Regions from separate parts of the Bacillus sp. 1NLA3E genome, predicted to be linked through region 3. Evidence: riboswitches for the same ligand, from Rfam matches in the RefSeq annotation. Region 3 holds a riboswitch; each other region holds the start of a gene.
What was found. Region 3 has a riboswitch for cyclic di-GMP ahead of B1NLA3E_RS21885 (Flp family type IVb pilin). Riboswitches for the same ligand answer to the same signal wherever they lie in the genome.
Positions count from the first base shown of each region.

Region 1: another riboswitch for cyclic di-GMP. It lies ahead of B1NLA3E_RS01405 (response regulator); the one in region 3 lies ahead of B1NLA3E_RS21885 (Flp family type IVb pilin).
Region 2: another riboswitch for cyclic di-GMP. It lies ahead of B1NLA3E_RS01035 (putative bifunctional diguanylate cyclase/phosphodiesterase); the one in region 3 lies ahead of B1NLA3E_RS21885 (Flp family type IVb pilin).
Region 4: another riboswitch for cyclic di-GMP. It lies ahead of B1NLA3E_RS23785 (anti-repressor SinI family protein); the one in region 3 lies ahead of B1NLA3E_RS21885 (Flp family type IVb pilin).

Region 1 covers NC_021171.1:252,494-258,192, reverse strand. Annotated here, with positions in the region: gene B1NLA3E_RS01435 (hypothetical protein) at 12-203, shown strand; gene B1NLA3E_RS01430 (hypothetical protein) at 331-768, shown strand; gene B1NLA3E_RS01425 (sigma-70 family RNA polymerase sigma factor) at 808-1,332, opposite strand; partial or broken gene B1NLA3E_RS25510 (hypothetical protein) at 1,348-1,544, opposite strand; gene B1NLA3E_RS01420 (hypothetical protein) at 1,635-2,372, opposite strand; gene B1NLA3E_RS01415 (XtrA/YqaO family protein) at 2,369-2,569, opposite strand; gene B1NLA3E_RS01410 (hypothetical protein) at 2,636-2,887, opposite strand; cyclic di-GMP riboswitch class I at 2,976-3,064, shown strand; gene B1NLA3E_RS01405 (response regulator) at 3,132-3,518, shown strand; gene B1NLA3E_RS25105 (hypothetical protein) at 3,698-3,871, opposite strand; gene B1NLA3E_RS25100 (hypothetical protein) at 4,300-4,467, shown strand; gene B1NLA3E_RS01395 (DUF1064 domain-containing protein) at 5,177-5,686, opposite strand.
Region 2 covers NC_021171.1:187,170-192,868, forward strand. Annotated here, with positions in the region: gene B1NLA3E_RS01015 (PTS sugar transporter subunit IIA) at 1-131, shown strand, start outside; gene B1NLA3E_RS01020 (mannitol-1-phosphate 5-dehydrogenase) at 133-1,290, shown strand; gene B1NLA3E_RS01025 (GyrI-like domain-containing protein) at 1,605-2,228, shown strand; gene B1NLA3E_RS01030 (DUF421 domain-containing protein) at 2,358-3,047, shown strand; cyclic di-GMP riboswitch class I at 3,164-3,244, shown strand; gene B1NLA3E_RS01035 (putative bifunctional diguanylate cyclase/phosphodiesterase) at 3,379-4,902, shown strand; gene B1NLA3E_RS25085 (hypothetical protein) at 4,984-5,148, opposite strand; gene B1NLA3E_RS01040 (SPFH domain-containing protein) at 5,161-5,699, opposite strand, start outside.
Region 3 covers NC_021171.1:4,565,334-4,571,032, reverse strand. Annotated here, with positions in the region: gene B1NLA3E_RS21910 (DoxX family membrane protein) at 1-125, opposite strand, end outside; partial or broken gene B1NLA3E_RS23445 (DUF3231 family protein) at 479-897, shown strand; gene B1NLA3E_RS23440 (DUF3231 family protein) at 889-1,485, shown strand; gene B1NLA3E_RS21900 (hypothetical protein) at 1,537-1,770, opposite strand; gene B1NLA3E_RS21895 (hypothetical protein) at 1,786-2,145, opposite strand; gene B1NLA3E_RS21890 (DUF192 domain-containing protein) at 2,170-2,514, opposite strand; cyclic di-GMP riboswitch class I at 2,585-2,669, shown strand; gene B1NLA3E_RS21885 (Flp family type IVb pilin) at 3,005-3,193, shown strand; gene B1NLA3E_RS21880 (A24 family peptidase) at 3,393-3,887, shown strand; gene B1NLA3E_RS21875 (TadE family protein) at 3,884-4,267, shown strand; gene B1NLA3E_RS21870 (pilus assembly protein TadG-related protein) at 4,269-5,174, shown strand; gene cpaB (Flp pilus assembly protein CpaB) at 5,326-5,699, shown strand, end outside.
Region 4 covers NC_021171.1:1,713,220-1,718,918, reverse strand. Annotated here, with positions in the region: gene B1NLA3E_RS08300 (aliphatic sulfonate ABC transporter substrate-binding protein) at 1-451, opposite strand, end outside; gene B1NLA3E_RS08295 (ABC transporter ATP-binding protein) at 468-1,235, opposite strand; gene B1NLA3E_RS08290 (YezD family protein) at 1,655-1,837, opposite strand; gene B1NLA3E_RS23785 (anti-repressor SinI family protein) at 2,339-2,479, opposite strand; cyclic di-GMP riboswitch class I at 2,504-2,597, opposite strand; gene B1NLA3E_RS08285 (TasA family protein) at 2,750-3,382, opposite strand; gene B1NLA3E_RS08280 (TasA family protein) at 3,476-4,255, opposite strand; gene sipW (signal peptidase I SipW) at 4,339-4,914, opposite strand; gene B1NLA3E_RS08270 (SipW-dependent-type signal peptide-containing protein) at 5,066-5,566, opposite strand.

The DNA.
Region 1 (5,699 bases), 500 kb from region 3:
AGGTGGTAATAATGAGTTTAAGCAACGAACAAAGACTTCAAGTAGCACAATTAGCAAAGGAAATAACAATTCAATTTGCTGGTCACTTAAAGTACACGGATAATTCTACTAGTTCAGCAATGAATAAAAATCTTTCTGAAAATATATCCAGCTTATATGTTGAGACCTACAATACCATATTGAATGTTGTTGAAGGAAAATAATTCTCCATATATACATCATTTGTACGACAAAAAACACAATCAAATTTGAAAATTGTAATATGATAGAAGTTATTTCAAATTCTTTACCGAAATCTATTATTATATATTATTTTTAGGAGTGTTGATTATGGCGGTTTACAGCTATAAAGAAATTTACGATTGGTTAAATCAGTTCCCTATCGGACAACAATTCGTTTCAGCATTGGGCAATATTATTGAACCAGGAACAGAGGTTGGTGATTTAACAAAAGTTGTAGATACCGATCAAATAGAAATTAACATTTTTGTATTTGATTCCATTAATTTACTTGAAGCAAACTGTGTTCTAAATAGTAACGACAAAACCAAAAACTTTGCAAAAATTCATGTAAGAAATATCAAAGATATCGAAAAAAAAGAGATAAACTTATTACAATACACTAGAGATATGATTGGTATTGAAAAATTTAGTGATTTATCACTCACACTTACTTTCTTGAATAATGAAACCATTGAACTAAAACAATGTGATTTTAATCAAAGTAAAGAGGTTTTCACTGAAACAATTTATAAACTAACAAAGTGAAAAATTAGTGTTAATACTTTCTTATTAAGAAAGCCTTTTTCAAGAAACTAGAAAAAGGCTCTCATGTTTTCTCTGTTCAATTTTCTTTTCTGCCCTCTTAAAATGTGTCTGCACCGTGCTTTTCTTTACTCCCAGAATTTCTGCAGTGTATTCAAAAGTGATCCCTTCAACTTTAATCATGAGGAAAACATCCTTTTCCCTCTCAGTTAATGTACACAACGCATCTTCAATGATTTCATTTTCATAGTGGGTAATTTCACTAGCATGAGAAAGTTCAACATAAAAAGGATGCACCGGTAATACATCAAGTACTGATGGATCCGTTAAATACACTCCGCGTTTATCAATTCCACGCCTAGCATCCGGATTTCTTCCACTCCTCATCCACTCGAGTGCATATTCCAAGTCGCTGATTATGCTGGCAATTACTTTTTTATCATCAATGTCTTGAGGAGATGGCTTTTTCTTTTTGTCTAATGCACTTTGGATTCTCGAATCAAATTTTTTTTTCATCTTTCTTGCATCTCGAAGTGATTTTCGATATTCAGCCATTAATACTCTCACGCGATCAGCTCCTTTTTATTTTTGTCTCAATGCCCCTCTGTGTCGTGCATACCTCGGCATCCCCATTCCCATAAGACTCTTAATATCCGATTCACTTAAATGCTCTGATTTGCGCTTCTGTGGCTGCTGACGACGTTTTTTTTCTTAGCTGTAGTTAACTCTCGGTGTTGTTTTTTCCATTCCGTTAGCTGGTCTTTTAAAGTTGGATTCATGACATCACCTCATATTGGTCAAATAAAAAAGGACACCAAATGACGGTAAAAACCGTTCATTCAGTGTCCTCCAGAGAGCTGGTAGAACAATCATTTTTTATTCTTTTCATAATCACTAATGATTGATCCAATAATCAACTTTATTAATTCCAGTCTGCGTTTTTCTTTTGAAAACTCATTAATAGAATAAATTATTATTGCAATACCAATTATACAGAAAGTGGATATATCTAAAAGCATGGTGATTTTTTCTGATGTATCATGGACTTTAGTATTAAAGATAACTTCCATAATTTTATCTGAAACTGAATTTGTAGTTACTATTCTAGAAATCGTAGTTGTGATTACAGCAACAATTATACCTATAAATATTGTAGAAAAATTACTAAGCAGATTGTTTTTTTCATATACTTCAATATAGTTTTTTAGTAGATAATAATCTTCTAGATTTGAACCTATCTTAAAGTGTATTTTTCTTTTAATTTTCTTGAGGTTTCTTAATGGATCGGATGTTATTGGATCATCTGTGAATTGAAAAAAGAAATTAGAGTCATATTCACCTTTACCTAACCATTGATAGAGTACCTTATTATTCGATTGATAAATCTGTGAATTCCTTAACCTACGTAAATCTCTTTTTTCAGATATCCATGAGGTTAATGAAAATATTTTCAAAATTAGATAACTCATAAATACAAAATTAAAGAAGCTTGTAAATATTGACTGATAATTATTAAAAAATATTAATAAGGCTACATATGCACTAAACGCAAGTATTATCACTAAAATTTCTAATAATATTTTCTTTATTTTAATCCAATGACTCAAAAATCTTCCCCCTCATCAAACTTCACCCGTTTAACCTTTCCCTGATGTGTAACAATTTTTGTTTCACCATGACTTGGCAGCTCCGTTAATTTAGCCTTCCCATCACAAACAACAATGGCGAAACTTCCTTTTAGTTCCATTATATCAATCTCTATTTTCATCGTACTATGATTAATGTCAATTTCTCTTAGTCTCAAAGGAACTCCCCCATGCTATAATAATATTGTCGTGATATTACCTAGCCGGGAGAGATCCTGGCTTTTTTATTTTCTTTTTTGAAGCTCATCTTGTACAACATTGAGGATGGCTTCCTGATTTTGAATGTAATTTACATCTGGAGAGCCACCGATTACATGAGAACCAATCCTATTAACAACATCCCGATAAAGAAGGAACAGGCCTGCTTCATTTAGTTTCTTAATACTGTATTCCATTGTTTCATTCACCTTTGCTACCCCACCTTGATTTTGCACCTTTAGGACCACGCCATTTATAATCGGTAAAGATATTTGCATAACTGCTACCAATTGGTTTAGAGGTTTTCTTAATTGGATACATCTTAATATGACAAAACACCATAATTTTCGACAAATTATGCTAATATACCTACATAGGCAAATTTTACGAAAGTAAAGGACGCAAAGCCACGGGCCTAAAGCAAACTTTTTTGCCATGGTAGCCGGGTTGCAATTTACAAAAAATTATTTTAACAACTTTTCAAATTATCCCTTTCTTAATTTGCCTTAACATTAGAAGGGAATGATCAAAGTGAATAAAACTGTACTTATTATTGACGATTCAACTTTTATGAGAAACATGCTAAAAAATGTGTTATCTGAAAGCAATTACCTAGTTATTTCCGAAGCATCAAATGGTAATGATGCCATTTCTTTATACCAAGAATTCAATCCAGATATTGTTTTGCTAGATATAACTTTACCTGACATTAATGGAATTGATGTTTTAAAGAAATTAATAAAGATAAATTCAGAAGCTAAAATTGTCATGTGCTCGTCAATGGGTCAATCATTTGTGATTATTGAAGCTTTAGAATTAGGAGCTAAAGATTTTATTGTAAAACCAAATTTTAATGAATTAATTCCAGCTCTAAATAAAGTTTTTAATTTACCTATTAAAATCTGTTAAGTACATAATGTTAGTTTTGAATATTTAGTGAAAACCATTAAAGGTTTGGTAAACTTTAGTTTGGAATACTCGATAACCATTTTCTCAAGCTATTCCACAAATCCCCCCCCCGGACGTGTCTACTCGCACTCTCATGATCAGGGGTTAATATTTATTTCACCTAATGTTTGTATTGTGTATTATTCATGGACAGGTAAATTAGGATTTTTCCTTTTTGCATCCTCAATATTGAACCAATGTTCTTCCGACTTCACATCACCTTTATACTTGTTTGCATTGTAAATTTTATACTTTTCCTTAGACAAAATTTCACTATTTCCGTTTTTGTAATTAATAATCCAACCACTTTTCACTTTCCTTCCTCCTTCACAATAAAAGTCTAGTGGTAAACACATTGCTTATTTTGTTTTATAAAATCTTTGAAATGAAATGTTATAAAATTTCGATACAATTTAAATCGACATAATCAGAAACTCCAGGATAATATGGGCTTTCTGCCAAAACTTTAACGTTGTGACGAAGAGTTCCTTTGCAGATGTCTCCTTTACAAAAAACTTTCACTAATCTTCCCCAGTTATCCCAATATTCGTCCTTAACTAGTAATTTCATGATCTATGCGTTTTTCCTCCTTTGTGACGCAAAATCTTCGAACTATGTAAAAAGAAACCTCTTTACTTTGAGGAATTAAATGGAAAGGTTTATTCTGCTATTTAATATGAATTTTTTTATAAACAAGAAAGATAATAATGATATTAAATTATTTAATGAAGGAGATGAATAAATGACGTACCACAATAAAATACGAAGTATCCTAGGTGTTGATGTACGTGCGCGTTATTCTGAAACAGATAGTGGAAATTATGAACCCTTCAAAAATCCTTTAATACATAAACAAATAAACGGAAGTGAGATAGTTCCACTTAATATCACAAAATTATGGAGGAATTAATCCTTCCTTTTTGAAATAATCACTAAGTATAACCAACCTTTAGGCAAGTGGGTAATCTTACTAGCCTTATAAAAAAACTTTAATGCCTACTTGGAGTCAAATGAAGGCGTTTCTTATTGTGTTAATTTCTAATAATTTTGTATTTTCAGTGACATCTATTCCAACAAAATCATTAGCTTGATATACTTGAATTACCTTTTCTTTTAACCGTCCCTTAAGCGTGTCTACCATTCAGGACATAACGCTTAAGGGATTTTTAATTTTTTTTACACAATTACTCTAATGTTTATCACCAATCTCTACTTATAAAATTTCCCAGTTCGTAGTACCATATATTCATAAATGAATTAAATCAACGAGGTGTATACGATTGAATGTATTTGAAGGTGTTGAGTTTAATACAATGCAATTTATAGGGCCCCTAATTGTTCTAATAGTTACTATGGTTGGTATCTCTTTTGTTTATCGCTTTTTTTTTAAGTGGTTACCTAAAAAACTATATAACTTTCTAATTGGTCCGGTAGCTCTCATTGGTTTTTACATATGGCTCATTCCTATGAATTTAGGTTTTCACGAATTATTCAAGTAAGTAATTGGCATCTAGTTTGATGCCTTTTTTAGTTTCTGTGAAACTTAATACAAATTTTTTGTTTAAACAACCTTCCAGCCCTTACGGATCCGACTCTGAAGCTCATATTTTTTCAACGGTTCAAATAGGTAAACCCGATTCCCTTCTTCTTTCCGAAACAGGAGCACCCACTTTGGTTGTCTTTTTTTTGCCATGGGGCTTAACCACCTTCCGTTCGAGTTTTTTCAATTTTTCTAGCTCAATCCATCCCCCGAATTCCTTTTTGTATGTAATAAGTGATAGTTTGTGAGGATATTTCTTTTCAAATAGCTTTCTCTTAATCTTGAAAGCTTCAGTTTCCACACCTTTCACATCAATTACCTCAATCGAACCGTCCAGGTGATGCACTTCAAAATCGGAAACATATTCGATTTTCCGGAAATGCTGTCCGCCTTTATCGAAGGCCTCCTGGAGCAAGTATCTAGGTTGCAATCTAAAGAAAAGAATCTGTTTATTAGCTTCCAGCCATTTGAGCTGCATGTAATACTTGCTCTCTGCGACTGAATCGAACTTGTGAGAATCGATTGTTACTTTCCTATTTCCGTACTTTGATGCAGAACTCATGAAATCTTGTGCCTTTGCGAATAACATGTGCTACAAGGCC
Region 2 (5,699 bases), 440 kb from region 3:
GAAAAAATAATGAACACTTAGACATTCTATCTAACATTGCCATCGTTTGCTCTGAAGAAGAAAATATCGAAAAGTTGGTTAACGCTACAACAGCAGAAGAAATTTTGTCGATCTTTGAAGGGGTGAATTAATTTGTTAGCCGTACACTTTGGAGCAGGTAATATTGGTCGTGGTTTTATTGGGAACTTACTTTATCATTCTGGATATGAAACTTGTTTTGTTGATGTAAATAGCGAAATAGTAAATTTACTCAATGAAAAGAAGGAATATCGTGTTGTTCTAGCTGATCCATCTCAACAAGAAATGGTCATTAACAATGTTAGCGCGATTAATAGTCAGGCAAACCCGGAGCTTGTGATCGAGGCGATTGCCAAAGCGGATATCTTAACGACGGCGATTGGTCCAAACATTCTCCCGCTTATCGCTAATTTAATTGCAGATGGCTTGCGTAAGCGAATCGAAATAACGGACAAACCATTAAATCTGATTGCTTGTGAAAATATGATTGGCGGCAGTTCTTTATTAAAAGAGAAGGTATTTGAAAAATTAACCAATGAGGAAAAGTCATTATTTGACCAACGTTTCGGCTTTCCCGATTCAGCAGTTGATCGCATTGTTCCAAATCAAATCAACGAAGATAAGTTAATGGTGAAGGTTGAACCATTTTATGAGTGGGTCGTTGAAGAAACAAAAATAGTTGGCGAAAAACCGGAAATTGCCGGAATTACTTTTGTTCAAGATTTAGTGCCATTTATTGAACGGAAATTGTTTACGGTCAATACAGGTCATGCGCTGGCTGCATATTTTGGCTATTATTTCGGCATTGAAACGATTAACATTGCAATGGAAAATGAACAAATAAACGGTTTGGTTGAAGGCGCGCTTAGAGAAAGTGGTGAGTTTTTGGTGGAAAAATATGGATTTAACCGTGATGAACACGGCAAATACATTCAAAAAATTCTACATCGTTTCGCCAACGCTTATATTATTGATGAAGTTACGAGAGTTGGACGTTCGCCTATTCGCAAGCTTGGACCAAATGATCGTCTCGTTAGCCCAGCTAGGCAATTTATTGAAGTAGTAGGGAAAGAGCCGACCTACCTCATGAAGGGAATAGCGGCAGCGCTTCTTTATGATTTTGAAGGCGATCAAGATGCTGTTCATGTTCAAAACACCATTAAGGAAAAGGGACTTGTTGCTGCCATTGCGGAGTATACAAAACTTAATCAAACATCACCTTTGTTCGAAGGAATTGTTGAGCAATACAACCAATTGAAGATGAATAAATAATACATTAAAATAGCCTTCCTAGCGCAACCGCTTGAATTAGAAAAGCTGTTGCATTGGGAAGTCTTTTTTGTTGTTTTTGAACTCATATCCTTGAAAATGAAACTGATTGGAGCGGAAGGTGCTCGACTCCTGCGGGAGCAGCGGGACAGGTGAGACCCCGCAGGCGCTTAAGCGCCGAGGAGGCTCACCACCCGCCCCGCGGAAAGCGAGCACCTGAAGCGGAAATCAGCCTTTTTGAAAGATGACACTCAATAATTACTATATTTTGAGATAAAATAGAGTTGGAGTATTTGTTGAAATAGGAGGATTTTGAAATGGATGTAAAATCAGCCCAAAAAGTAGACTTTAAAAAGGAACTGAAGGAATTTTACAGTTGCCCAAAAAAGAATGTCCTTGTCGATGTACCTGAGATGAATTATTTAATGATTGATGGCAAGGGGGACCCGAACACTGCCATAGCCTTTAAGGATGCGATTGAAGCACTATATTCAGTCTCCTATTCTGTTAAATTTTTATCAAAAAAGAACGGTTTGGACTATGTCGTTATGCCGCTGGAAGCACTTTGGTTTATTGATGAGATGAATGATTTTATTCATGTTCCAAAAGATGAGTGGGAATGGACCGCGATGATTATGCAGCCAAGTCATATCTCTAAAGAAATGATGAACGATGCAATCGAATCGGTAAGAAAAAAGAAGGGCTTAGCTTCATTAGATAAAATAAGATTTGAAGGATACAATGAGGGTTTATCAGCACAGGTTCTTTATGTTGGACAATTTGATGATGAGCATCCAACCATTGTAAAGCTACATGAGTTTGCTCAAGCGAATGGATATCGTATTGAAGGAAAACACCATGAAATTTATTTAAGTGATTTTCGAAAGGTAGACCCTAGTAAATTAAAGACAATCATTAGACAGCCCGTTTCAAAAAAATAATGGATATTAGACCGCTTATTCGAAAACGAATAGGTGGTTTTTTAAAATCGTTTGAATCAATTCTGTATGACCTCCACTTTTAGTGTGAATAATTAATTAGAACAAAATTCATATCAAGGATGTTATATCATGATTGAGCATGTATTACTTTCTATTGTCAGGTCATTTACTGCGTTTTTAGTGTTAATGTTGGTCGCAATATGTCTTGGAAAGCAAGTTAATTCTCATAAGAACTATTATAATTTCGCTTTATCACTTATAATTGGTTCGTTTGTGGCAAATATGGGGTTCGATACGAATATCAAATTTATTCCCATGCTCGCTGGATTTTTAACGATTATTATTGTGTATTTTCTCATAGCAAAAATCTCCTATAGAAGCAGAAGGTTCAGCCATTGGTTTTCTGGAAAACCGACAGTGATCATTAAAGACGGAAAAATCTTAGAGGGAGATATGAAGAAAATCAAATTCACGTTGGATAATTTAAATCAGCAGCTGAGGGAGTTAGGTATTTTTGATGTATCTGAGGTGGAGTTTGCGTTATTAGAGGTAAGCGGTAATTTATCCGTTTTAAAAAAAGCAAAATACCAAAGCCTTACCAAAAATGATCTATTTCCGTTTGCTCAGACTCAAAAGTTGAATTTCCCGATTGAACTGATTGTGGAGGGTAGCCTAATCGAAAAGAATTTTGATGATAAATACACAAGGGAATGGCTTAATCAGCAACTTCAATTAAGAAATTTAAAAAGGGAACAGGTACAGTATGCTGTAATTAGTACAAATGGAACTCTATTTATCGACTTGTTTCGAGACAATTAACACTTATTACCTAAAAATGTAGTGCTGTGAATTTAATACAAATTTTTAAAAATACACTTATTTTTCATTAAATATAGTAAAATAGTATCAGTGAATAGCAATTATTCAACTTAATAGTCAGATAAAGGCAAACTTATTGAAAGATAAGGACGCAAAGCCACAGGTCTAAGGAAATCTATGACGGCTGGGTTACCGATGAATGAAAATGATTCTACCCTCCTAGTTATGTCTCTTTGGGTACGAATATTTTTTTTGAAAAAAATTGATTGACATACCAAAGCTGTTCCACAAGAAATAACTAACCACATGTTGGATGTACTGGAGTGAGGAAATGAAATATACCGGGAGGACAGTTGCCGTATTAGTCACTATCATATGGCTTGTCATAGAGAGTTGGATTGATCATGAATTTCTAGTATTTCAGTTTGGGTTAGGAATTCCTCTTGGATGGTTTTTTGGAAGACATTATGATAAAGCGGTATTTTTACGTAGAGACTTAAAAAATGTCCAGAATAAACTAACGAGTGAATATAATAAAAGTTTGAATGAAAGCGAAAAACTTTTTAAATATATTGCTTACCATGATTCATTAACAGGGTTAGCAAATCGGAATAAGGTCCGTAAACATTTAGGTCAGGAATTATTAATTTCAGAAAGAGAAAATCAAAGTGTCGCTATTCTTTTTATCGATTTGGATCGGTTTAAGTCTATAAATGATACGTGGGGACATAAAATAGGTGATCAGTTGCTAAAGATGGTCGCTATTCGTTTAATAGACTGTATTGGAGCTAAAGGACTAATCGCAAGGCAAGGAGGAGATGAATACATCATTTGCCTCCCTGATAGCAATAGAAAAGAAGCGGAAGCGATCGCTCAAAAAATTCTACAAACCTTATCCCTACCATTTGAGATTATGGTTCATGAAGTAGTTATCACGTCCAGTATTGGGGTTAGTCTTTCCCCACTTGATGGAAATGAAGTAGATACTTTGATTCGAAACGCAGATATCGCCATGTATTTAGCAAAAGAAAAGGGAAAAAATAACTATCAATTTTACCGATCTGAAATTGAAGCTTTTATCCATAGAAAATTTGAATTAGAGAGTAAAATAAGGAAAGCAATACATAATCAAGAGTTTGAGCTCCATTATCAGCCGAAATTTGCTCTAAATACTAATGAGATGATTGGGGTTGAGGCATTAATTCGCTGGAATGATCCCGAACTGGGGACCATTCAACCAGCTGAGTTTATTCCGATCGCGGAGGAAACTGGGTTAATTGTCCCAATTGGTGACTGGGTAATGAAGGAAGCTTATAGACAGCTTAAGGTATGGCAGGGATCAGGGGTAAAAAACCTGATGGTTTCTGTAAATATTTCAGCAAGGCAGTTTCTTAATAGGGACTTAGTTTGCAAAATAGATTCAATCATAAAGGAACTTGACCTTGACCCAAAATATATAAATCTTGAAATTACAGAATCAATGGCCATGGCTGATGTTAGCCACTCAACTAAGCAAATGAGAGATCTTAAAAAGCTTGGGGTGCTCCTTTCGCTAGATGACTTTGGAACGGGATATTCTTCGCTAAGCTATTTAAATAAATTCCCTTTCGACTTTTTAAAAATTGATAAGTCGTTTATTCAACAGATGAATCATTCGGAAAACAATTTAAGTATTGTCCAAGCAATCATCACAGTTGCCCACAGTTTTAATATGTCTGTGATCGCAGAAGGAGTTGAGAAGAAAGAACAACTCCAAACCTTACGTTTAAAAAAATGTGATGTGGTTCAAGGTTTTTATTATAGTCCACCGTTACAAGTAACAGAATTTGAAAAACTTCTAAATTTAAGTCATTAAATCATGCTAGATAAATACGCAAAGAGGCTGGGCTTCAGATATATCTGAAACCCAGCCTCTTTTTGAGTAATTGGTGCAAATTTAGTTTGTTTCCTCTTTTTTGCCTCGTCCGGCTGCTTTTATAGCATGCTTTAATATGATCTCGATTTGGGCATTGACACTTCGGAGCTCATCACTTGCCCATTTTTCGAGTGTATCATATGTCCTTTGGTCTATTCGAAGAAGGAACTTCTTTTTTTCAGACATAGTATCACTACCTTAATAGATGGTTCCTGTATTGATTACTGGTTGGGTCCCTTTTTCTGAGACGATTGTCACCATAAGGTTATTCACCATCTGTGCTTTCTTTTCTTCATCTAGTTCCACGACACCTTCACTGCTTAGTTGCTCAATCGCTGATTTAACCATCGAAACTGCACCATCGACGATCACCTTTCGGGCTGCAAGTATGGCTTTTGCCTGTTGTCGCTGCAACATGGATGAGGCAATCTCACTCGAATAGGCTAAATGCATAATACGCGCTTCGATAATCTCTACCCCTGCAACTACTAATCGTTTTTGTAGATCCTTCGTTAATTCATCGCCAACCTCATCAGAGTGCTGTCTTAAAGATATCTCATAATCATTGTTGAAATTGTCGTATGGATATTGACTGGCGATGTGACGCAAGCCAGTTTCACTTTGGGTATGAACAAACTCTTTATAATCCTCAACATCATAGACTGCTTTGGCAGAGTCAAAAACCTTGTAAACAACAACAGCGGCAATCTCGATTGGATTTCCTTCCAAGTCGTTAA
Region 3 (5,699 bases):
GAAGCATCAAAACCGCCAGCCAACTTGTGGTACCCTGCAGTGATCCATGAATATCCCATATATAAACGAAGGACTGTCAAAATGCCTGCTGCAATTTTGTTTTCTCTTAGAAAATTTACTACCATTTGAAACATCTCCTTTATTAATTAGAATAAATACGTTAAGTACACTGTTAATATAACAAAAAAATGACCAAATGGGTGGATTTTCCTTCGAATTCACAAATCTGTAATAAATGTATGAACATTTTATTACACCGTAATAGTGAAAACCTCATCAACATTGACATAGCAGTCAAAAAAGACAATCCGTACCGAATCATCTCTTCACCACTTTAAAGCACCGGGGGTCAGGCACCCAATTATGCTTCACAGCGTTAATTCGTCCTCCTATCACTCATTTACTAATTATTAGCACTGTTAAATAATCCAAACAGGCAAACACTAGCTGTAAGAAAACTGTAAGTGGAGTGGCATAATTGGAAAAAAAACATAACATTCGTTTAACCTCTTCGGAGATAGGTTACCTTTGGGCTAATTACCAGGGGGATAGCTTAGCCAAATGTGTATTAACGGTATTTCTACATAACGTAGAAGACACTGAAACGCGCCCAGCAATCGAGTACGCCTTATCACTGGCCCAAAATCACTTAGAAAAAATCACCGAGATTTTTACCGGAGACCATATCCCCATTCCGCTAGGATTTACTGATGAGGACATAAACTTGAATGCACCCAGACTGTTCTCAGATTCATTTTATTTAAATTACCTCCTAGACATGGCCAAGGGAGGGCTGCATCGTACGCCTATGCTTTGCAGAATACGCACAGACAAGATGTTAGGGATTTCACAACAGCGTGTTTAGCCACCGTCGCCGAGCTATTCAATATGGTCACAGAAATTCTATTAAACAAAGGTCTTTCAATCAGACCACCTTATATAACACCGCAACATCAAGTTGAATTTGTAAAAAAGCAAAGCTTTCTGTCGGGGTGGTTTGGCGAAAAGCGGCCCCTTGTAGCACTCGAAATTTCCCATCTAGCTACAAACATTCAAACAAATGCGATGGGAAGAGCCTTAGCGATCGGATTTGCCCAAACGGCAAAAACAGCAGATGTTAGGGATTATATGGTCCGTGTCAAAGAAATAGCTAAAAAACATATCGAAATATTTCATGCCACTTTAACGGAGGAAAGCTTACCAGCCCCAATGACCTGGGACAGCGATATATTGGATTCAACGAAACCACCTTTCTCAGACAAGCTGATGATGTATCACATATGTTTAATGTATATTACCGGCATCGGGAACTATGGTACGGCGCTATCACAAAGCATAAGGAAGGATTTGATCCAAAAATACACTCGACTTATATCAGAGGTAGGATTATTAGCTGAAGATGGTGCAAATTTAACAATCAAACACGGCTGGATGGAATGTCCACCACAAGCTCCACCAAATGACTTAATGAACAGAGAACAATAAAAAAAGGAGCCTGCCTCCAATACACTTGGAGGCAGGCCCCCAATCCCCGACCTACATCTTGCTTTCCATCAATGGAGAAAATAATGCATCGATGAGATAAGTTTGCTTTCTTGCTAACTTCGTAAGACATGTATTGCAAATTGCCCCAATTCCTAGAGGAGGTTTCCCATATTTAGCTAAAATAGCTTGGGTAAATGGATCTTTACTATCAGAATGAACAAGCTCATATCCGGTTTTAATGACCTTCCTAGTATTCGCACCACAAACAATACATGCCTTAACCAATACGCATTTCCCCTTTTATACTTTATATATGATGAGGAAATCCAAGTATTCCATTTTTAAGACTTTGAAAAATAAAGAACGATTCCGCAGACACTGAGGCGACTCTCGGCCACCCCACCAAATCATCTTTAACGCTGGTGTCGCAGCTGGTAATTTTTGGCGATTAGCCGATAAAAATTGCCAAAACGGTCGATAAAACCACGATAGCGGCCGATAAACGTTCCTAGTGCAATGCCCAGCCCCCAAAATGCCAAAAAACCGTAATAAAGCACCTAACAAACCAACGACGAACCAACCTAATCCCAGCACATCCCAAAAGCTACAAAAACACCCCAAAAAACCACAAAAAAAGGCAATCCGGCCAACCACCACCACCACCGAATCCCCTTCCAAATTAATTTATTTTCCCACTATAATTCGATCCCCAAGCACAATTGAATAAGCTTCAATCGTCCCAACAGGCAGCTCTAACGTTTTAACCGCACCACGAATCGGAAATATTATTCGATTTGGTTTCAAGTTCTTCCTTACAGCTACCACCACATCATCGTCATCAAGAAACACAACATCAATCGCAAAAAACATAAAGAACATATGGATTGAATTACAGGGTGAAAACATAATGCCTTCATCCACAATCGGTTTCCGTCTAAACATCAGCCCTCTAAACCGCGGCCAAAATCGATCGTAAACCTTTATCGTAATAGGTACATCAATGTCACTAATTCGCCTTATAATTTTCACAAAATCGCCCTTCCTTCTCCTACCGTACATAGCGATTTTACCAATTAAAGTGCTATATTTAAATAGCAAACAAACGAAAAGGCAAACCTTGAGAAATCATGGGACGCAAAACTATAGGGACTTACGAGCAATGCCGAAGTCAGCCAGTTACCGAATCTGTAGAAGGGCTTACGAGAATACCAAAGTTAGCTAGTTGCCGAATTTGTATAATGGTTTACAGAGATTACCAAAGTCAGTCAGTTACCGAATCTGTAAAAGGTCACTCGGACTATTCCGAAGTCAACCATTTACTGAATCAGTAGAAAGGCTTTTTTGGAATACCAAAGTTTAGCCAGTTTACGAATTTGATTGAAGAGCTTACACGGAATGTCGAAGTCAGCCATTTGCCGAATCTGTAGAACAGCTTACAGGCTATACCGAAGTCAGCCAGTTACCGAATCTGTAGTGTTACTTATCGTTGTTTGCCAAAATATTATATGAGGTGAACATAATGATGAAGAAAATCAGTGGTCTTTTCATTGAAGAGACGGGACAAGGTATGACAGAGTACGGACTAATTTTAGGACTAATCGCTCTAGCTGCAGTGGCTGCTCTAGGGTTATTTGGTGACGCCATCAGCGCCAAATTTACAGAAATTAAAGGCAAGCTTGAAGGCACAGATGTAACACCACCTGAATGATAATAAGTTAAATAATAATGATTAATCAAAATCCCTACTTTCGTTCGTGCATTTGGAAGTGGGGGTTTTTTATAATCTCAAGCGCTGACGACCCAACCATCAACACATCAAACAGCCCTCTTCAGCGCGAAATATCCAGCACCGACGCCGCTAATCACCACTCAAGCTGGCGTTTTAAGCATGTCCAATGAGGTGAAAAATGCTACTAAATATAATTTTGTTACTAATCCTTGTAATCTCATTCATTACCGATCTCAAAAGCAGACGCATATTAAATAAGATTACCTTCCCGACCATGATCCTGGGACTAACCTATCACACCATAACTGCTGGCACGCACGGCTTAACATTCAGCGGACTAGGCTTATTGGCAGGCTTTGGTGTACTATTAATCCCCTATCTAATGGACGGAATGGGCGCAGGCGACGTCAAGCTTCTAGCGGCCATAGGGGCACTAAAAGGCGCAACCTTCGTGTTTGGGGCATTCTTATTTACCGCCATCATCGGAGGCATAATTGCTGTCATCATCTTAATTTGGAAAAAAGAACTACTAATCTCACTTAAACGCATCATTTTTTTTACAAAACTAAGAAAGCTGAGCGGCCTGGACCAGAATGAATATCATCACGCCTTCCCATATGGCGTCGCGATCGTCCTAGGTACCATCATCCAGCTCGGAGTAAACTTCGGATGATTCGCTCCCAGAAAGGCCAAGCAACAGTCGAACTAGCCCTCAGCTTAGTGGTACTTTTGCTCATCGTCTTCGGCATCATCGATTTTGGGCGAATTTTTCAAGCCTATTTAACAACAAACAACGCCAGTCGTGAAGGGGCACGGTTAGCCACACTAGGCGCGACTGATACGGAAATCATCAAGACGACGAAGGACGCAGCTCAAGTCGAACAGACTGACAAGTTGACCGTCACCGTCACACCGCAGCCGGAACTGAGAAAAAGAGGCGTATATGTGACCGTCTCCACCACATACCCAGTGACAATATCCGTACCGCTTATGGAAATCGTATTGCCAAACCCTTTTACTGTTAAAAGTAAAACCGTGATGAGGGTGGAATAGTATGAGCACAATCATAAAAAAAGAAAATGGTGCAGTCGTTGTCGTCGTCGCACTCCTGATGTCCGTTTTACTAGGCATCACCGCACTCGTCATTGATGGCGGCATGCTGTACATGGAAAAGCAAAAATTGCGAGACATCGCCGATGCCGCAGCCCTTGCCGGTGCACAGGAACTGCCGGCAACACCAGCGATGGCAACAGCCAAAGCAACCGAAACAATAACCTTAAATGGGGAAGATCCCAATAAATTTAACATCATCTTTAGTAAAAGTGATCACCGAATCACCGTCAGCGCTGAAAAAACAGTCGACCTCGTGTTCGCCAAAGCAATCGGCTTCGCTCAAGCCAAAGTTGACGCCGTTGCCCATGTCGAAATCGGAACGCTTATGTCAGGAAGAGGCGCCGTTCCAGTAGGGGTAGAGGATACAAGCCAACTAACCTTTGGTGACATCAAATATCTTAAAGTTGAAGACGCCACAGTCGGGAACTTTGGTGCCCTTGCCCTAGCAGGGCCGGGAGCAAATATATTCGAAGAAGATTTTAAAATGGGATATGACCAAGAACTTCGTGTGAACCAAATCATCAATACACAAACAGGGAATTTAGCAGGACCCACCGCCAGAGCAGTTAACTACCGGATAGCTGCCTGCCCAACTGCGACCTATTTGAATCACCCTGATGATTGTCCAAGGATTATACTGGTGCCCGTGTTCCAGACCGTGGTAACGGACCAAAACCAAATAAAGGCCGTAAAGATCGTTGGCTTTGCCAAGTTCTTTATCGAAACTGTTGCATCAACAAGCCAATCCGCTGAAATCGTCGGGCGCTTTATTGAAGAAACAGCTTCAGGCGAAATTGCCTACGGCACGCCAAGCTACGGAGCCTATGGATACAAACTAACAAGATAGATACTCCATTGTACGGATAATATGAGTACTTTTAACAAGATAGCCAAGGGTCGGAAATTATGAGTTCTCCTAACCAGATAGTCCGGGTTCCCAAAATAAAGAGGCGGGAAACTCCGCCTCTAAAATATCAAGACAGACAGCAGGTGAAGGGATGAATCCTAAGAAAATCTGGATGCTGTCAATGGTGATCGCATCCATTTTTACAATCATTTTTTACTTCTATTTAAGCAAAGGGGAAAACCAGCAAGTATCATCCTCTGAAAATAAGTCCGAGAACGTAGTTTCTGTGCAAAAGAAAGAAACGAATAAAGCGGCGCAAACAAACAATGAAAAGCTAAAAATCAGCCCAAACAAGCGCGCAATCTCGATCGCGGTTGACCAAGTCAAAGGGGTATCCGGTTTAATCCGCCCAGGAAACTTTGTCGACGTCATCGCCTTTATCCCAGAAAGTCCGGAGGGACCAGCGAAGACCGAAATCCTCCTGCAAGGAATCAAAGTTCTCGCAGTTGGTAGCCAAACCGGCAA
Region 4 (5,699 bases), 2.0 Mb from region 3:
CTACGGCAATTTTTTTACCTTTAAGATCTTTTATATTTTTAATTGGACTATTTTTTTGTACGAGAATGGCATTTCCCTTTAATCCCTTACTGATCGTGTTAATTTCCTTAAAATCAATATCTGCTGCCTGTGCTGAAATGACTGGTGAGTTTCCAACTTGACCGAAATCCAAGCGGTCAGAGGCCATTGCTTCAAAATGAGGTGGACCACTTTGGAATTCTGCCCAGGTTACCTTAGCTCCAACTTTGGCGAAGCCTTCCTCAAACCATCCCTTGTTTTTCGCTAACAGAAGTGGTCCGATGAGTTGTTGAATCCCGATATTGACAGTGACATTTTCACTTTTTGTGGTTGCCTTTACGCTTTCTTGCTTTGATTCTGTGGAGGAACACCCTGCTAGTAAACTCAAACTAAGAATAAATATTAAACCAATAATTTTAAATTTTTTCATGATTTTTATCCCTTTCCGATTAAATTCCGGAACCTTCTACTAAAAGAAGGTCATCCGATTTCTCAAATTCTTCTAAAACGCGTTGTCTAAGCTCCTGAAACGTACGATTTACTTTTTTACGAGGATATGGTAAATCAATTGTAATTGTTTTGCTAACTCTTCCTGGTCTAGGGCTCATAATTACCACGCGTTGTCCAAGATAGATAGATTCATCAAGATCGTGGGTCACTAGAATCATTGTTGTGCCTTTCTTCCTCCAAATATCAAGGAGTACATCTTGCAGGTGAGTCCTTGTGAATGCATCAAGTGCCCCAAACGGTTCATCCAGAAGTAGGACCTCCGGATCTCTAAGTAGCGCTCTGGCTATTGCCACTCTCTGTGACATTCCTCCCGATAATTCCCTTGGGTATGCTTTCTCAAACCCTGTTAATCTGACAATCTCAATTAATTCATCTACCTTCTTCCTTACTTCAGGATCTTTTAAAGATAGATCTGCTGCAATATTTTTTTCGACAGTCAACCATGGGAAAAGACGATGCTCTTGGAATATGAACCCTTGCTTAATTCCTGGACCTTTAAGGTCGACATTACTAATTTTCACTGTACCTTCAAAATTGAGATCGAGCCCTACAACAATCTTTAATAAGGTACTCTTCCCACACCCACTTGGACCAATAATCGTAATGAATTCTCCTTTGTTAATATGTAAATTGACATCCTGCAAAGCTTGAATAACTTGTTGTGATTTTATAAAGGTTCGATTCAACGATTCAATGACTACACTCATCCTTGCTTCCCCTCCTCCTTCTTGTTTGCTCCAGACTTACCCAAAAACGACAAATTTGCCTTCCCCCTATCAACACTTACTGATTTAAAAAAAGAATAAAAAAAAGACTGCTATCTTTTATCAATATAAAAAAAAAGAAGAGCAGCCTTCAGTTGTCTGATAAGCCAAATATCTTATTAAGTTGTCTAATTTGTATTAACCGTAATAAACGGCTATAAATTTTAGTTTTAAACATCTCTAAAGCTTTCAGTCCTTCCGTTATCGGATAGCAACTGCTGATATCCTAAGAAATGTTAAATAATTTCCTAATAATTGCTATATTATCCTTATTTATCACATAAGTCAACTTGGAATTTAAAATAAACTAATCATTTCGAAAAATACAAATAACTCGATCATCATTTCTTAGTTAAAAGCTCTTAATTATAAGTTTGTACTGCCCTATTGGTCTTTGATTTACTTTTTGAAATAAAACGATTTTTCTCGGTTTTGTCCACTTGTGTAATTTGCCCGTCATGAATGGTAATCACGAGAGAACCAAATTGCAAATCCTTTAATGAATCCAAAATATATTTCTTTTTCTCTTGTTCAAAATCTGCCATTTTATCATTCTCCTCTCAATTTTGAAATCTACGATAATCATTTATCTCATTAAAGAATCCATCATATTTAATTAAGAAAGATGAATCCCCCCTTTTTTTTTGAGTAATAAAAAAGGCGCATACTTTTATTAAGTATGCGCCTTCGGTTTATCCAATCAGCATGCACTATTAGCTTGAAGGATTCCCCACTTTTCAGACAAAACATATATCAGGTGGGAATTCCAAGTTATTATGTTAAATATTACCTAACAATATCTTCATCTTATCCTCACTTATCCTACCTGTCAAGTGTGATTTTGAAATTCAAAAATTCCCCTATCATTTTCTTTAATGAAATACCTATAATGAACAACCACGAATACTTGAATCAAAAAAAGCAAAAAAATAAGCTGAATTTTGGTTATTCCAAAATAGCAGCTTATTTTTTTTGTCTTACATCATCTATGTTATTAATAACCATTATGATCAATTCGAATCTTCCTTTTCATTTTAGTTTTCTATCTAATGAGGTATACTTTGTGTAGATTCATCCAAAAATGACCTAATCTCCTCTTCTGACAACCCCATATCCAGAGCATTCATTATTAGCTCAACCCATTCCAAATCTAATTCCTCATGACTAAGTATTACTCCCCCTACCATTCCTCTCCCTCCAGCCCAATTATTTCAGGCAGCCCAGCCGTCATAATCAGAGAACTCCTCTAATTTTAGACCTGTAACTTTGCGTCACTATCTTTCAATAGATTTGCCTTTTACTGTTCACCGATACAAAATTGTTGTTCGAAAAGAAATAAATCCTAAGAGGTCAAAAACTTTTCAATGGATATCATGAGGTAGTATATAATAGACATCATGGGTATATTATATCATCTATGGACACTCGTTCCTAATAATACGAATTCAATAATTTTTTTATTCAGCTTTTTTCGAAGAAAGGCGAGCTAATCGTTTTCCACTTGAAATTTTTTTACTTAACAAAAATGTACCACCACCAAGGGCTAGGAATGCTCCGGCAATTAATAAATTATAAATACCAGTTGCGCTATTAGGAAGTTTATACCCGGCAACTGATAAGACTCCACCATTTGTCCCATCAACAAAAAACCTAAGCTGGAATTCACTATTAAGATTTTGAAATTCATTTCCAAGTTCAATAGGTATATAGATATTAAATTTTAGTATCTCTGAAGCATGCCTTTTCAATTCCCTTGAATCTAATTTTTGAAGATCCTTAAATTTCCCATCAAATATTACACCATTTTTATCTTCAACTTTTAATAATAATTCATTATAAAATTTTTCAGACCCATTTAAAAAGCTATTTGAAAATAGATACTTAATATCCTGGTCCCCATTATTTTTAACTTCTATTTCTTTAATGTAAGTATCGCCTGGTCTCCCACTTTTTATATCAAAGAAAACTTTCTCGGGACTTGTTGAAATATCAATTTCTTTTTTAGTCCCATTGGCATTAATTAAACTTAAGGGGGAATACAAGGAATAAATGGTGACAATTATTAATATAACAAAGGATTTTTTTAACATATTTACCCCCCATTTCCCCTTTTTTTAAAAGAGGTGGATAATAACCCTACCTTTAAAACAAAATATCTTTCTGTATTTAGTAAATTTATTTTTCTAATCCTGCCAAGCAGGCGCGTCAACTACTGCTGGTTGGTTAGCAACATTACTAGTTGAATCAGTTGTTGCACGGTCACCAATTATCCCATTACCTGTAAGGTTTCCGTTAGGTGCATTTTGATCATGATATTTTGGAGCCATTACTTGCCTTGCATCGAAGTTAAAGGCAACTTTTGCTACCATACCTTGTAAATTATTTTGCGGCTGTCCAGAGTCTTTAAACTCTATGATGATACGATATCTATTTGTTTCACTTGAATTTATTCCCAGAGGTGTTAAATTTAGTTTTCCATTTTTAATATAGTCAGCTTTGATTTTTCCTGCAAAATCTCCAGCAATCGCTTCTCTTAATGAAATATCCTGAGAGTTAATAAGGAGATAACCAGCATCTGGTGCATCTGGGTCAATATAAGGTGGTGTTGCATCAACAAAGTATTTTACATTTAGGGCATCCAAAAATTGATCAGAAGTTCCACCTGTGCCTAACGGATTTGTTACATTAGCCGTTACACCCATGAATACATCTTCAATAGCAAGGCTTCCGGAATTTTTTAATACAAATTGTCTTTCAAAACTGTCACCAGGTTGGATATTACTTAAGTCAAAGTTAAGTGGAAAATCCCATGCTTTCTGTAATTCAACATTTAATGTGCCTGCTGCAAATCCATTATGAAGGGTTGCTGCATCACTAAAATAAGCGAATGTACCACCACCGATTAGTGATAAACCTAGTGCAGCTGATGCTGCTCCTAACCCTAACTTTCTTTTAATACTCATTCCCTTTTCCTCCCTTTTCCACCTCTTTAAAGAGGTATGTAAATTTATGATGGATCCTTATGACAACATAAGGAAAACAACCGTTAAATAGTTTCATGACCGTCTTTTAGTTCTTTCTCCCTACCCTTATCAAGTTCTTTTACAGCTTTGAAAATTGTAACCCCTGAATATGCAAGCAATATTATCCCTGGCAATATAAGTAATAGCGAAATTCCTTGTTTTGATTTTGCAAAATCTATTAAGTAGCCCGCGTAAGGGACAGTAAATCCAGTGTATTTTCCAACTACATTTTGTGAAAGTACGGCATTTGCATCTGGATCCTGGTTATTATCCCCTTTTGTTTTATACATTGTTTGATTACCATCTTTATTAACTTCAACTATTCTGTGTGTAACTAACTTATTATCTGATTCCATAAATGTTATTACATCTTTCTTTTTTAGGCTTGCAGGATCACTAACAGGTTTTATTGCAATTATCGAGCCTGTCTTAAAGGTTGGTTCCATTGAACCAGATAATACGGTTTTTAATTGATAGCCAAGAAACTGTGGTTCTCCACCTGCAATTTTCGAAGAAATCACTATATAAACCATAAAAATTAATAAAAGAAAAAGTAGTATTGTAATAAAGTTGCTAACAATTTTCATGCTTTTTTTCATAGATTTCACCTCATTATTCATACTCATTATTTATTGACTTATAATTATTTATCAGCAAAGGTAGATTTTCTTCATTGGAGAGAGAATTGCTATCTTTTGTCGGAATATTATCTTGAGATCAGGTGCTATTTGTTACTTCATTACCTCCCGATTAATTGGTTGCTTCGGACTGATTTATCGGTGTGCTACCTGTTTTTAGAAGTTCCTCACTTTTTTTTTGCTCTTCGGTTAAAGCGTTATTATTCGATTTATCATTTACGTTAGGATGATCGTCACATACTTCTCTTTCTGGAGTGTTTGGATCATCTGGACAATAAGTTTCTTGATGCCCTGGGTTATCCTCATCACCAAAATCATCATCATATTGATCACATTGTTCGCTTCCATTACCTAAACCAGAGTTATCTTTGCACTTGCATATATCTTTATATTTCTTTGCATATTCTGGATCTTTACAAAAATTATTTGATGCTGAAAATGAATTATTTATTTGCTCAGAGTCATTAAAATAAGAAAATGTATCGTTCGATATAAAACTTGAGGAAAGGATAATTAAATATAAAAGCCAAAGATTCAAAATTAGGTAAAAAGGCTTTTTATGTCTTTGAATTACCTTATTGTGAGACCGCTTCTTCCGCCTTGTATAATCCATTTGAACTACCCCTCCTTTAAGTTCTTTAAAGTGAACATATCTTATCGTTAGATCGCAAATTATATATCGCCCAGTTCTTTATAAAGAACCTCCCTGTTTGAGTATAGGTCATTTTTCCTAATAATAAAAATCC